2 regions of the Pararhizobium sp. DWP3-4 genome follow, and region 1 is predicted to be linked to the other one. Evidence: riboswitches for the same ligand, from Rfam matches in the RefSeq annotation. Region 1 holds a riboswitch; the other holds the start of a gene.
The links. Region 1 has a riboswitch for thiamine pyrophosphate ahead of thiC (phosphomethylpyrimidine synthase ThiC). Riboswitches for the same ligand answer to the same signal wherever they lie in the genome.
Positions count from the first base shown of each region.

Region 2: linked by a shared signal. The riboswitch ahead of thiB (thiamine ABC transporter substrate binding subunit) and the one ahead of thiC (phosphomethylpyrimidine synthase ThiC) in region 1 are both predicted to bind thiamine pyrophosphate.

Region 1 is NZ_JAFCXF010000002.1:553,020-560,183, forward strand. It holds gene ACP7E6_RS07845 (8-amino-7-oxononanoate synthase) at 1-688, opposite strand, end outside; gene bioB (biotin synthase BioB) at 685-1,716, opposite strand; gene ACP7E6_RS07855 (GntR family transcriptional regulator) at 1,893-2,561, opposite strand; TPP riboswitch at 2,714-2,852, shown strand; gene thiC (phosphomethylpyrimidine synthase ThiC) at 2,940-4,775, shown strand; gene thiO (glycine oxidase ThiO) at 4,778-5,827, shown strand; gene thiS (sulfur carrier protein ThiS) at 5,824-6,021, shown strand; gene ACP7E6_RS07875 (thiazole synthase) at 6,023-6,796, shown strand; gene ACP7E6_RS07880 (thiamine phosphate synthase) at 6,793-7,164, shown strand, end outside.
Region 2 is NZ_JAFCXF010000007.1:9,963-17,126, reverse strand. It holds gene ACP7E6_RS18520 (IS110 family transposase) at 1-262, opposite strand, end outside; gene ACP7E6_RS18515 (MarR family winged helix-turn-helix transcriptional regulator) at 526-969, opposite strand; gene ACP7E6_RS18510 (MDR family MFS transporter) at 1,171-2,664, shown strand; gene ACP7E6_RS18505 (GmrSD restriction endonuclease domain-containing protein) at 2,704-4,278, opposite strand; TPP riboswitch at 4,423-4,539, shown strand; gene thiB (thiamine ABC transporter substrate binding subunit) at 4,580-5,590, shown strand; gene thiP (thiamine/thiamine pyrophosphate ABC transporter permease ThiP) at 5,776-7,164, shown strand, end outside.

The DNA.
Region 1 (7,164 bases):
CGCATGTGTGCAGCACGATGACATTGGCGCGGTTTTTGAGATCGGCGGCAAAACCGCGGCCATCCTGACCAAAAACGCCGGTCGCATGCGCCTCGTCGATCACCAGGAAACCGCCGTGCCTTTCGGCGACTGCAGCAAGCTCCGCCAGCGGTGCGCGATCGCCGTCCATCGAATAGAGACTTTCTACGGCAATCCAGGGATGGCCAGTTCCGCCGTGGCTGCGCCAATGTTCGATCGCCTGTGCGAAGGATGAGGCATCGTTGTGGGCGGCGGCCACTGCCTGCGCCTTGCCCGCCTGAATCCCCTCATGCGCACTGGCATGCACCAGCGCATCATAGACGACGAGATCGCCCCGCTGGGGCAGGGTCGAGAAAAGCGCTGTGTTCGCGGCATAACCGCTGCCAAAGTAGAGGACACGCTCGGCTCCGAAAAAGGCCGCCGCCTCCGCCTCCAGTGCTTCGTGCTCCGGGTGATTGCCGCGCAGCAGCCGCGAGCCGCCGGCACCGGCCGGCACGCCGCGATCAAGGGCTGACGCAATCGCTGCCGCCAGCCGCGCCGACCCGGCCAGCGCCAGATAATCGTTCGAACTGAAATCGGCCCCGGCCCGGTCAACCAGAATGCGCCGCCTGCCCTTGCGCTCCAGGCCCGCCAGCGTGGTTTCGTAGCGGGCAAGACCTTGAGCCATCATTGCGAAAGTCCCAGGTCCATCGGCTTCAGGCCAAGGCGGCGGAACAAGGCGGTGTCGTGGTCCTCGCCCGGGTTTTCGGCTGTCAGCAGCGTGTCCCCGGCAAAGATCGAATTGGCGCCGGCGAAGAAACAGAGCGCCTGCATCTCGTCGCTCATCTGCGTGCGCCCGGCCGAGAGGCGCACATGCGCGCGCGGCATCAGGATGCGGGCAAGCGCGATGGTCCTGACGAATTCAATCGGATCGACCGGCTCGGCATTGGCAAGTCTTGAGCCGGGGATCGGGATCAGCATGTTGATCGGCACGCTTTCCGGCGGTTCCGGCAGGTTGGCGAGCGTCACCAGCATGGAGATGCGATCATCGGTGGTTTCGCCCATGCCGAGAATACCGCCGGCGCAGACCTTCATGCCGGCATCGCGGACATTGGCGAGCGTCTCCAGCCTCTCGGCGAAGGTGCGCGTGGTGATGATCTGCGGATAGAATTCTTCCGACGTATCGATATTGTGATTGTAATAATCGAGCCCGGCTTCGGCCAGCGTGCCTGCCTGCTGCGGCGACAGCATGCCGAGCGTCATGCAGGTTTCCAGACCGAGCGCCTTGACGCCTGCCACCATGTCCACCAGCGTGTCCATGTCGCGGTCCTTGGGGCTGCGCCAGGCGGCCCCCATGCAATAGCGGCTGGCCCCTTCGGCCTTTGCCTTGCGCGCTTCAATGAGCACCTTCTCGACCATCATCAGCTTGGAGGCTTTCAGCCCCGTCGGAGAGCGTGCCGACTGGCTGCAATAGCCGCAATCCTCGGCGCATCCACCGGTCTTGATCGACAAAAGCCGGCTGATTTGCACAGCGTTGGGATCGAAATTCTCCCGATGAACCGAGTGCGCCTGAAAGAGCAAATCGTTGAATGGAAAATTATAGATAATTTTTGCGTCATCGGGAGAAAAGCGAGCTATTTCGGGAGCTTCCCCATAAGAAATCTCGCCTATAACGCTCTTTTCAACAGGGAAATCAGCGTGTTTTTCATCTCTCAGCATCTGGCACCCATCCGATAGATTAAAAATAATAATTATCTATAATTTATCGAAGGACAGAAAACCGCAACCGCCTTTTTGATGCAAACCGGATAAATTCACGTAATACGTGCTTTGGTAATGCTGCGGCACGCGCCGGGAGCGAGCAAAATCAGGGAAAATAAGCTGTGAAAAAAACGTCAGCCGACGATGGCGAAAGCGTCACGGGTTGCGCCGGAAGCGTTGCGGACGGGTTTTTGGCCGATCCATTGTACGTGCCGCTCAAGCACAGGCGCGGCGTTTTCGATATTGCCCTGACGCAGAAATGTCAGGATGGCGCGGTGATCGTGATCGGTGCGCACTTCCCATTCGGTTCGCCAGCTGGCGAACAGGAAACGGGCACTGGCCGCATGCAGATCACTGATGGCGGCCAAGAGGCGCGGCATGCCGCAGGGAGTCAGAATCAGCGTGTGAAAACGGCGGTTTGCCTCCTCCCAGGAGCGGACATCATGGGAATTGTCGCCCGCCACGGTGGCCTCTTCGGCCTGATCCAGAATGGCGGACGTCAGATGCGGCGCCGCATGCCGAAGGGCCAGAACCTCAAGGGCTGCCCGCATCTGCGCCACTTCGCGCACTTCCTTCAGATCGAAGGAGGCGACCCGCACGCCCCGGCGCGGTTCGCTGACCGCAAGACCCTGCGCTTCCAGCCGGCGGAAGGCCTCGCGCACCGGCACGTGGCTGGTTCCGAACTCCTCGGCAATATGGTCCTGGCGCAGCTTCGTGCCCGGGTCCAATTGCCCGGTGACGATCCTGTCGGCAAGGATGCGGCTGATGCGGCTGGCAATCGTGTCTTCGCTCGCTGAGGTCATGTTTTATAGATAATTTGCCGGGGCGGCGCTGTCGAGGGCGCGATTGTAATCATTGGATATCTTCACAGTCTTCCGGCGCTCAACGAGAGCCGCACGCCGGGTGCTGTGCCAAACGGCCCTTGACGCTCCGTCCAAAACTGTGGCTAGATCGGCGCATTCACCAGGGGGGTCCCGACAAGGGGCTGAGATTCTGCTGGCATGATCGGTGGCTTTGCCGCCCTCAAGCAGCGCAGTGACCCGTTGAACCTGATCCAGTTCATACTGGCGTAGGGACGGTGCAAGCGCTGTTGAGACTCGGATTCCGTTTGCGGATTTGCGTCGGCGTCTTTTCATCATTCCGGCTCTGATGACTGGGTCTCCAACTTTGGAGCCTCAACCATGACTATTGCCGCAAAGAACATCACACCCACAGTTACCACGGGCCCGTTGCCAGCCTCCCGCAAGGTGCATATTCCGGGCGAACTCTACCCGGATATCCGCGTGCCGATGCGCGAAATTTCCGTGCATCCGACATCTGGCGAACCACCCGTTACCGTTTACGATCCCTCCGGCCCCTATACGGATCCGGCGCACATCGTGTCGATCGACGCCGGCCTGTCCCGGCAGCGCCAAGCCTGGGCTACCGCGCGTGGCGATGTCGAGACCTATGACGGCCGCCACGTCAAACCCGAAGACAACGGCTTTGCCACCGGCGAACGGCTGACACCGGAATTCCCCCACCGCAACCAGCCCCTGCGCGCCAAGAACGGCAAGGCTGTGACCCAGATCGCCTATGCCCGTGCCGGCATCATCACGCCGGAAATGGAATACATCGCCATCCGCGAAAACCTCGGCCGCAAGCCGCCAAAGGGTGCACTGGTGCGCGACGGTGAGAATTTCGGCGCCAGCATTCCCGATCACGTGACGCCGGAATTCGTCCGCCAGGAAATTGCCCGTGGGCGAGCCGTCATCCCGGCCAATATCAACCACCCGGAATCCGAGCCGATGATCATCGGCCGGAATTTTCTGGTGAAGATCAATGCCAATATCGGCAATTCCGCCGTCACCTCGTCGATGGCCGAGGAAGTCGAGAAGATGGTCTGGGCGACACGCTGGGGCGCCGATACCGTCATGGACCTGTCGACCGGCCGCAACATCCACAATATCCGCGAGTGGATCATCCGCAACGCACCGGTTCCGATCGGTACCGTGCCGCTCTATCAGGCGCTGGAAAAGGTCAATGGCATTGCCGAAGACCTGAACTGGGAGGTTTATCGCGACACGCTGATCGAGCAGGCCGAGCAGGGCGTCGATTATTTCACCATCCATGCCGGCGTGCGGCTCGCCTATATCCCGCTCACCGTCAACCGCGTCACCGGCATCGTTTCGCGCGGCGGCTCGATCATGGCCAAGTGGTGTCTTCATCACCACAAGGAGAGCTTCCTCTACGAGCATTTCGACGAGATCTGCGATATCGCCCGCGCCTATGACGTGACCTTCTCGCTGGGGGATGGCCTGCGGCCCGGCTCGATTGCCGATGCCAACGACGCCGCGCAGTTTGCCGAACTGGAAACGCTCGGCGAGCTTACCCAGATTGCCTGGGCGAAAGACTGCCAGGTGATGATCGAAGGCCCCGGCCATGTGCCGATGCACAAGATCAAGGAAAACATGGACAAGCAACTGGAAGTCTGCGGCGAGGCACCCTTTTATACGCTCGGACCGCTGACGACCGATATCGCTCCCGGCTACGACCACATCACGTCCGGCATCGGCGCTGCGATGATCGGCTGGTTCGGCACGGCGATGCTCTGCTATGTCACGCCGAAGGAGCATCTCGGCCTGCCCGACCGCAATGACGTCAAGGTCGGTGTCATCACCTACAAGATCGCCGCCCATGCTGCCGACCTTGCCAAGGGGCACCCGGCCGCCCAGCTGCGCGACGACGCCTTGTCGCGGGCCCGCTTCGAGTTTCGCTGGGAAGACCAGTTCAACCTGTCGCTCGATCCGGAAACGGCGCGCTCCTTCCATGACGAGACCCTGCCGAAGGAAGCCCATAAGGTGGCGCATTTCTGCTCGATGTGCGGGCCGAAATTCTGCTCGATGAAGATCTCGCACGAGATCCGCGCCGAGGCGCAGAAGGAAGGGCTTGAAGCGATGGCGGCGAAATTCCAGGCGGGCGGCTCGCTCTACATGCCGCTCGGCCCGGACGGCACCATTCCGCCAGCCGGAGAGTGACCATGCGCGTCCTGATCAGGGGGGCCGGCGTTGCCGGCCTCACGGTTGCTCATGAACTTGCCGGGAAAGGCATCGCGGTCGAGGTGACGGAGACGTCATCGCGGCCGGGCGGCGGCGCCTCCTGGTTTGCCGGCGGCATGCTGTCGCCCTGGTGCGAGCGCGAAAGCGCGACTGAAACGGTGGTGACGCTGGGGCGCAAATCGGCTGACTGGTGGGAAGCGGCACTGCCCGGCCACGTTGTCCGCAAGGGTACATTGGTCGTCGCGCCGCCGCGCGATACTGCGGAGCTCAACCGTTTCGCAGCCCGGACATCAAACTTCGACTGGCTGGACGGCGATGACATCTCAGCCTTGGAGCCGGACCTCGCCGGCCGGTTCCGCAAGGCGCTTTTCTTCCGTAACGAAGCCCATCTCGATCCCAGGCGCGCGATAACCGGCCTTTCCGGCAGGCTGGCGGCAATGGGCGTGGTCTTCCATTTCGGCGCTGCCCCGGATTTTCCGGGAGCCGGGTTCGACCATATCGTCGATTGCACCGGGGCAAGCAGCATCCGCCAAACGGTGGATCTGCGCGGCGTGCGGGGGGAAATGCTGATGCTGGAGACGCCCGACGTGACGCTCTTACGCCCCGTCCGCCTGCTGCATCCGCGCATTCCGCTCTATATCGTGCCGCGCGCCGACGGCCACTTCATGGTTGGCGCGACGATGATCGAAAGCGACGATCGCGGCCCGATCAGCGCCCGCTCGCTGATGGAGCTGCTCAACGCTGCCTATGCGCTTCACCCGGCCTTCGGCGAAGCGCGCGTGGTCGAAACCGGCGCCGGGGTTCGCCCGAGCTATCCCGACAATCTGCCGCGGTTTTCGGCTGACGGCGGCATCATTCGCATAAACGGAATGTACCGGCACGGGTTTCTGCTTGCCCCATCCGTCGCGCAGGACGTTGCGGCGCACATCGCCTCCTCTTCGAAAACGAACGCCGCAAGACCGGCCAACTCTTTTGATCCGGTTCTTGTGACCCCTCGCAGATATGACAACTCAACTGGAGCAAGCCGATGAAACTGACAATCAACGGTGAGGATCATCAAACCGACATTTCCGTTCTGTCCGAGCTTCTGACCTCGCTCGAATACGAAGGCGACTGGCTGGCAACGGCCGTCAATGGCGAGCTGGTGCACCGCGAAGAGCGGCGCGATTTTGTATTGTGCGATCGCGACCGCGTCGAGATCCTGTCGCCCATGCAGGGAGGCTGAGATGCTGACACTCTACGGAACCTCCGTTTCCTCGCGGCTGCTGCTCGGCACGGCGCGCTATCCCTCGCCCGCTATCCTGGCCGATGCGGTCCGCACCTCGAAAACCGATATCGTCACCGTGTCGCTGCGCCGGGAGACCGCAGGCAGCCGCACCGGCGGCGCGTTCTTCGAGCTGATCCGTGCGCTGGGCGTCCGGGTTCTGCCCAACACCGCCGGCTGCCACACCGTGTCGGAAGCGGTGCTGACCGCGAAGATGGCGCGTGAGGTCTTTGCTACCGACTGGATCAAGCTCGAGGTGATCGGCAACCACGACACCCTGCAGCCGGACGTCTTTGCACTTGTCGAGGCGGCGCGCATCCTGAACGGCGAGGGTTTCAAAGTCTTCCCCTACACCACCGATGATCTCGTCGTGGCGGAACGGCTGCTCGAAGCGGGCTGTGAGGTGCTGATGCCCTGGTGTGCCCCCATCGGCTCGGCCATGGGTCCGGTCAATCTGCCGGCGTTGCGCAGCATGCGGGCAAGTTTTCCGGATGTTCCGTTGATCATCGATGCCGGGATCGGGCGGCCATCGCATGCCGCCACCGTCATGGAACTCGGCTTTGATGCCGTTCTGCTGAATACCGCCGTTGCAGGCGCAGGTGACCCGGCCGCCATGGCCGCAGCTTTCACCGGCGCCATAGAGGCGGGTCGCACGGCATTTCAGGCCGGAATGCTCGAACCGCGCGACATGGCGGTGCCATCCACGCCGGTCATCGGCAAGGCGGTGTTTTCATGAAGCTCGATCCCTTCTACCTGATCGTCGATAGCGCCGAGTGGATCGAGCGTCTTGTGCCGCTCGGCGTCAAGCTGGTGCAGTTGCGGATGAAGGACAGCACCGAAGCCGAACTGCGCACTGCCATTCACCGCGCAAAAGCGATCTGCGCGGCGCATGATTGCCAGCTGATCGTCAACGACTACTGGCAAATGGCAATCGCGGAAGGCTGCGATTTCGTCCATCTCGGCCAGGAAGATCTGGTCACCGCAGATATTGCCGCCATCCGCGCCGCCGGGCTCAAGCTCGGGCTTTCGACCCATGACGAGGCGGAGCTTGCCATCGCGCTTGCTGCTAAGCCCGATTACGTGGCGCTCGGGCCGGTCTGGCCG
Region 2 (7,164 bases), on a different contig from region 1:
TCGCCTCGGCGAAGCGGCGCACGCTCAGCGCATTGGCCAATGCGCAGGCGACCCCCAACTCCCACAGAAGCAGGAAGGCCGAACGCTCGTAACCGCCCGACGCCTCCATGACGACGAGCGCGACGCCATGGGCCCGGCACAGCGCCGCCAGCGCACCGATGCCGTCCGCATCATTGCCAAAGCGCTCAAACACACCGGCCGGCCGGACCTGTGCGTCCAGCCAATCCTTCGAAACATCCACTCCACAAATGATACTGTTCACGGTAACCTGCCTTGTGCGTGCGGTTGGAACCAAGCGATGGCGAAGATCCCAGGCTCATCCACGGTTGTAGCCGCAGGGGGAACGGGCGACTTCGCCACACCTTCGACCGGGGGGCCAACCGGTCGAAGGTTCAGTCGCTTCAATCGCACAGAATGCCTTCTATGTAGATACAAGGGGGAACCGCAGGCTGTGAACGTGCCGAACCGCCCCCTCATCGCCTCGCATTCGCTCGGCACTTCTCCCCGATGGGGAGAAGAGGGATGCTAATCCGCATCCTTGGCGCGGATGGTGCAGACCTGCTCGAACGAGGTGACGAACCGGTCGAAGAGGTGGGAGAAGGTGGCGACGTCTTCTTCCGGCCAATCGGCCAGCACGCTTTCGATGACATCGCGCTTGACTGCCTGGATCTTGATCATCAGCTGCTGGCCAAGCTCGGTCATGACGACGATGATGCGGCGGGCATCGGCCTGCGAGGCTTCCCGGCGCAGGGCACCGCGTGTCACCATCTCGCCGACGATGCGGCTGGCCCGCGACGGATCGATGCGCATCATCTCGGCAATGGTGCCAACCGTCACTTCGCCCTCCGGTTCGGCCCGGCGCACGGCATCGAGCACGTCGAGATGGGTGATTTCAAGGCTCGGTGCGACATTGCTGATCGCCAGACGGGCAAGCACCCGCCGCCCGATCATCGTCCGCCAGCGGCCCATCGAGTTGCTGATCAAGGTGCGGTGGCTCTCCGCGTCGCCGCTTTCGGCGATGCATTCCAAGGGTGAGGGTGCGTGATCCATGGGGCATCCTAGCAAAACGCGCGGGTTCCATAAAGCATGAATATGCTTTGGGCATAAATGTGCTGTTGACAATTATGTGCTAACAGCACATAAATTCCTCAACGCAATTGGAATTCTCCCATGGACATGCAGGTCACCCCGGCGCCGCTGGTCTCAAACCCGGCGCTCCGCCTCACGCTTTTCTTCTTCCTGATGACGGCTTTGTTCATGGCGACGCTGGACAACCAGATCGTCGCCACGGCGCTGCCGACGATCGTCGGCGAGTTCGGCCAGATGGAGCGGTTCGGCTGGATCGGTTCGGCCTATCTGCTCGCCACCTGCGCCGTCATGCCGCTCTACGGCAAACTCGGCGACCTGTTCGGCCGCAAATATGTGATGATCACTGCGGTGACGATCTTCACGCTGGGCTCCATCGCCTGCGGGCTCGCAGTCTCGATGAACACGCTGATTGCCGCGCGCGTGCTGCAGGGGCTGGGCGGCGGCGGCATCATGGTGTCGATCTTTTCGATCACTGCCGACCTGTTCGAACCGCGCGAACGGGCGCGCTACCAGAGCTATTCCAGTCTTGTCCTGATGGCCTCCGGCGCCGTCGGCCCGGTGATCGGCGGCGCGATGAGCGATCATTTCGGCTGGCGCTCGATCTTCCTCATCAATATCCCGATCGGTATCGCGGTGCTCATTGGTCTGTTCGTCTTCCTGCCCTATCGCCGCCCGACACGCCGCCCGACGATCGATTATGCCGGGGCGCTGCTTCTGGCCGCCGCCGTTACCTGCGTCGTGCTCCTGGGCGATGGTGCCGAACTGTTCGGCTCACTGTTTTCGCTGGGCAGTCTGGCGATCGTGATGCTTGGCGCGATCTGCGCCACGGCATGGGTTTTTGTCGAGCGCCGCGCGCCGGAGCCTATCGTGCCGCTGACGCTGTTTCGCAATCCGACGTTTAGTCTGATGCTGGTGATTTCACTGGCGAGCGGCGCCGTCGGCATCGGCATGGTCAACTATTTCGCGCTGTATCTGCAGACGACGACGGGGCTGACACCGTCGCTCGCCGGGCTGCTGTTCATCATGCTGACCGGCGGCATCGTTTGCGGTGCGCTGACGGCGGGACGGCTGATTTCACGCTCGGGCCGCTACAAGCCGTTCGCGATCGTCAGCGCCAGCCTGACGGTTCTGGCTCTGTTCATCTTCACGCAGATCCAGCCGGGCACGCCACTCTACGTCATCTGCGCAATCATGGCGCTGCATGGCATCGGTATCGGTTTTGGCCAGCAGGTGCCGATCGTCGCCGTGCAGAACATCGCCGCGCGCGGTGACGTCGGGGCCGCCACCGGTGCCGTCACCCTGTCGCGCATGGGCGGCGCCTCGATCGCCATATCGATCTATGGCGCGATTATCGCGGCAGGTCTCGCACGCGGCACCACGGCGATCCCAGGCATCGCCGATATCGAAAAGCTGACGCCGCTGGTGCTGTCGACGCTGCCGGAGGCAACGCGCCAGCTGGTAGCCGAGAGCTATACGGCCGCCTTCCTGCCGCTGTTTCTGACGGCCGGCGGCATCTCGCTGATCGCGCTGACTGCGGCCCTCAGCTTGAAGGCCGTGCGGTTGCCGCAAAGATGATGTCAAGATATTATCACCATAACACTTCCTCTTGAATACCTACTCAATTAAACTAAGAGCGTGTTTAACGATCTTCTGATTCCTTCGATTAACAAAACTGTCGAAATCATCGTTGAAATCTGATGTCTCACAAAATATAGTTGCGAGAATTGCAAGTTTATTCTCTATTGTACCTACTTCATCAATATAGACTGATGGTTTTTTCTTCCCAACCTTCTTGTTTTCTGCTGCGCTAAGGAAACAGAAGTTTGCGAGGCAATTTATCTTTTCCTCAGAAATTTCCTTAAAGGCAGCTTTAGGATATATATGATGAAATTCCGACCTGTTGTATGCTTGCAAGACCGGTTCCAAGTCTATATCTTTTCCTGATATAAGGCTTTTCGGAAATTTACTTGATAGAAGCAAAACGAAAGTCTTCGTATTTGCTGTTGTTGTTCGAAATACATTTCTTAGAAAAAAGTTTCCGTCAATTACAATTTCCATTGAATCTATGTTTGATAAGAAGCCATTTTTGAGAGCATTTATCTCTTTGATGTCCCGAATTGCTGTTTTTCGAGTTTGGCTGCTGTATCTGTTTCCTAAACATGACTTCCAGAACCATCGTTTAAGTTTGTCGTAGGTCTCTGCATTGTAGGAGACTTCTTTACCGTTTGGTTCGGCGAAGAAGACGGAGAGCGGGATCAGTAGTGCAGGGTATGGTAGATTTTTCAAATTATATACACGAAGCTGAGTGCGCAAGAAGTCAATAGCCCCTTTAATTCCATTGCGAACCCTTGGAAATTCCTCACGGACAACTTGTCCTGTTAATTCCAGAAGGGTTTCCGCAGATGGTTCTTCCTTCAATATTGCGGCTGTGCAGCGTAGTATCAAATCGGAATCTTCCCCTACCCCCTCAAATCCAAAGTCCTCAAGTTCTTCCTTTAGGTTTTTAAAGCTATCAAGTAGGTCAAAGTTTTCATTCCAGGTCCATGCAGAAAGTAACTGAAGGGTATCCAGTTCTACTCCTAGCCTATTTACTCTTTCAAATACAATTGCCACCATAGACCGGTCTTCCGTTTTTAGAACCTGAACCGGTATCGATACTTCTTTAAATTTTTCTTGTAGTCTGTCTACTTGTGTGATCTGCTCGTTAGTTAGACTCGATGTCGCCTCTCTGTATTTTACAGAATCAAATAATGCGCTCAGCGGAAAATATTTCCCTGGATCGACTTCGTTCTCTTTAAGTGGATAGAACTGACTTTCTTGAGCATGTCCTTCGCTATAAAGATCGAAGTATATATCTATCCACTTATCGTCTTGTTTTGGCTTTAAATCCGTCTGAAATACCGTAAATATCGAAGTTAGTCTTTGCTGTCCGTCAAGAACGTAGTCGACCGGGTAATCTTCTTCAGGTTCTGGTAGATCAAATCGACCTAAGCTTCTTTCTACATTGAGCTTGTTTTTTGTTCGCCAGAATAGAAGGGAACCAAAAGGATAATTTTTATATATGCTGTCCATTAGGTAAGCGACATGATCCATGTCCCAAACAAAACCCCGCTGGAATGCCGGGATTCTGATTCCTCCTCCCTTTACGGAGTCAAGTAATTTTCTGACCGAGTAAGACTGATATTCCATTTAAAGGCCTCGATGGGTTCTAAAATGCGGATTTGGTTATAGCAGGTGAACATATGAATGCGCCGTTAAGTTGTAGTGTTTAATCGAGGACGTACACCGAAAAATCTTTTATTGCTAACTTTTTGCCAGCCGTCTAAATCTCCTCTTGCTCTAACGGGGTGCCGTTCGTCGTTCTCGACGTCCGGCTGAGAGGCTGTCGCCAGCCAACCCGAAGAACCTGATCCGGTTTGTACCGGCGGAGGGATTAGACGGCACATTCCAGCGCCCTATTCCCATTTTTTGGATTTATAAGGAGGCGCGGATGCGCAAGGCAATCATTCCATTTTTCGCGGCAGTTGCTGCCCTTACGGCCTCGTTTTCCGCCTCAGCCGAAGATAAGGTGCTGACGGTCTATACCTATGAGAGCTTTACCAGCGAATGGGGCCCCGGCGCCAAGGTGGCGGAAGCGTTTGAAAAGACCTGCGGCTGCAAGCTGTCTTATGTCAGCGTTGCCGACGGCGTCGAGCTTCTCACCCGGCTGAAGCTTGAGGGCGCCTCCTCCAAGGCCGATATCGTGCTGGGCCTCGATACCAATCTCGTGTCCGAGGCGAAGGCGACCGGCTTCTTTGCGCCGCACGGCGTCAATACCTTGGCCGTCAAGGTTCCCGGCGGCTTTACCGACGATACGTTCGTTCCCTATGACTACGGCCATTTTGCCGTGATCTATGACACACAGGTGATGAAGGAACCGCCGAAAAGCCTGAAGGAACTGGTCGAGGGTGACCCGAACCAGAAGATCGTCATCGAGGATCCGCGCACCTCGACGCCGGGTCTCGGCCTGCTGCTCTGGGTGAAGTCGGTCTATGGCAAGGATGCTCCTGCCGCCTGGGCAAAACTCAAGGACCGCGTGCTGACCGTTACCCCCGGCTGGTCGGAAGCCTACGGCCTGTTCACCAAGGGCGAGGCGCCGATGGTGCTGTCCTACACGACCTCGCCGGCCTATCACGTGGTTGCCGAAAATACCGACCGCTATCAGGCGGCTTCCTTCTCCGAAGGCCATTACATCCAGATCGAAGTGGCTGCCATGACCAAGGCTGCCAAGGACCCGGCGCTCGCCAAGCAGTTTCTCGCCTTCGTCACCGGCCCTGAGTTCCAATCGATCATCCCGACGACCAACTGGATGATGCCGGTTGCCGCCACCAAGGAGCCGTTGCCGGAGGCATTCGGCAAGCTGGTGACGCCGGAAAAGACATTTTTGATGCCGTCGGACGAGGTGGCCGCCAACCGCAAGGCCTGGATCGACGAGTGGCTGGCGGCAATGAGCAAGAACTGATCGGGCTGGGACGATCGTTTCCACTTCTCCCCGGCGGGGAGAAGTGCCGAGCGACTGCGAGGCGATGAGGGGGCGGTTCGGCACATTCTGAGTGTTTGGCCCCCTCATCCGGCCCTGCGGGCCACCTTCTCCCCGCTGGGGAGAAGAGGGGACGAGGCGACGCCCGTAAACGAGATAAGGGCATCATGATCAACCGCATGGAACGTCGTTGGACACTGACCGCCGGGGCGCTGTGCCTCGGGGGCATTGTGCTGTTCGTCTGCCTGGCGGCGGCCGCTCTTCTCGCATTTGATGAGCCGGGTTCTGCCAATGACGGCATGGTATTCGATGCCTATGTCTGGCGTGTGGCCCGGTTCACGCTGTTGCAGGCGTCGCTTTCGACAGTCCTTTCCATCGTCTTCGCCATCCCTGTTGCCCGGGCTCTGGCGCGGCAGGCTGTCTTTCCGGGCCGTGTCTGGATCATCCGGCTGATGGCGTTGCCGCTTGGGCTGCCGGCGCTGGTGGCGGCTCTTGGGCTGATCGGCATCTGGGGGCGGCAGGGGGTGCTGAATACCGCGCTTGTGGCTGTTGGCCTCGATCAGCCGGTCAGTATCTATGGCCTGTCGGGGATCTTGGTTGCCCATGTCTTCTTCAACATGCCGCTGGCGGCACGGCTGATGCTCGGCGGGCTCGAGCGCATTCCCGGCGAATACTGGCTGGCCGGGGCCAATCTCGGAATGCGGCCGCTGTCGATTTTTCGCTTCATCGAATGGCCGGTGATCCGTGGGCTCTTGCCGGGGATCGCCGGGCTGATCTTCATGCTCTGTGCCACCAGCTTCACGCTTGTCCTGACGCTCGGCGGCGGACCGGCGGCCAGCACGATCGAGGTGGCGATCTATCAGGCGCTGCGCTTCGATTTCGACCCTCCGCGCGCCATCGCCCTGTCGTTGCTGCAGATTTCGGTGACGGCAGCGCTGCTGGTTGCCATCCGGCTGCTGACGCCCACCGCCGATGAAGGCCATGGCGGCGGGCGCAAAGTGCGCCGGTTCGATGGCCGCCGCCGGTTTGACCGGGTGGGCGACGGGCTGGTGATAGCGCTTGCGGTGCTGTTTCTTGCGCTGCCGCTCGGCTCGGTGGTCTCCTCCGGTCTTCGCGCCGACCTCGTCCGGCTGGCCAGCGATCCAATGGTGCAGCGGGCGTTGCTTACCAGTGCCGTCATCGCGCTGGTTTCGGGTCTGCTCTGCGTCCTCCTGGCGGCTCTGATGATCCGGGCGCGGCAGGCAGCGCTTTCGCCAAGACGCCCAGCGGCGGCCGGGCACGGGCTGGCAGCGGGGATTTCGGCGAGTTCGTCGCTGGTGCTGTTGGTGCCGCCGGTCGTTCTGGGGGCAGGCTGGTTTTTGTTGTTGCGGCCGCTCGGCGATATCGCCCGTTTTGCACCGCTGCTGGTGATCCTGATCAACACGCTGATGGCGCTGCCCTTCGTCTACCGCGTGCTGGAGCCCGCGATGGCCACCCATACGGCCCGCACGGCAAAACTTGCGGTCAGCCTCGGTCTCGGCGGCTGGCATCGGTGGCGCCTGATCGATTGGCCGGGC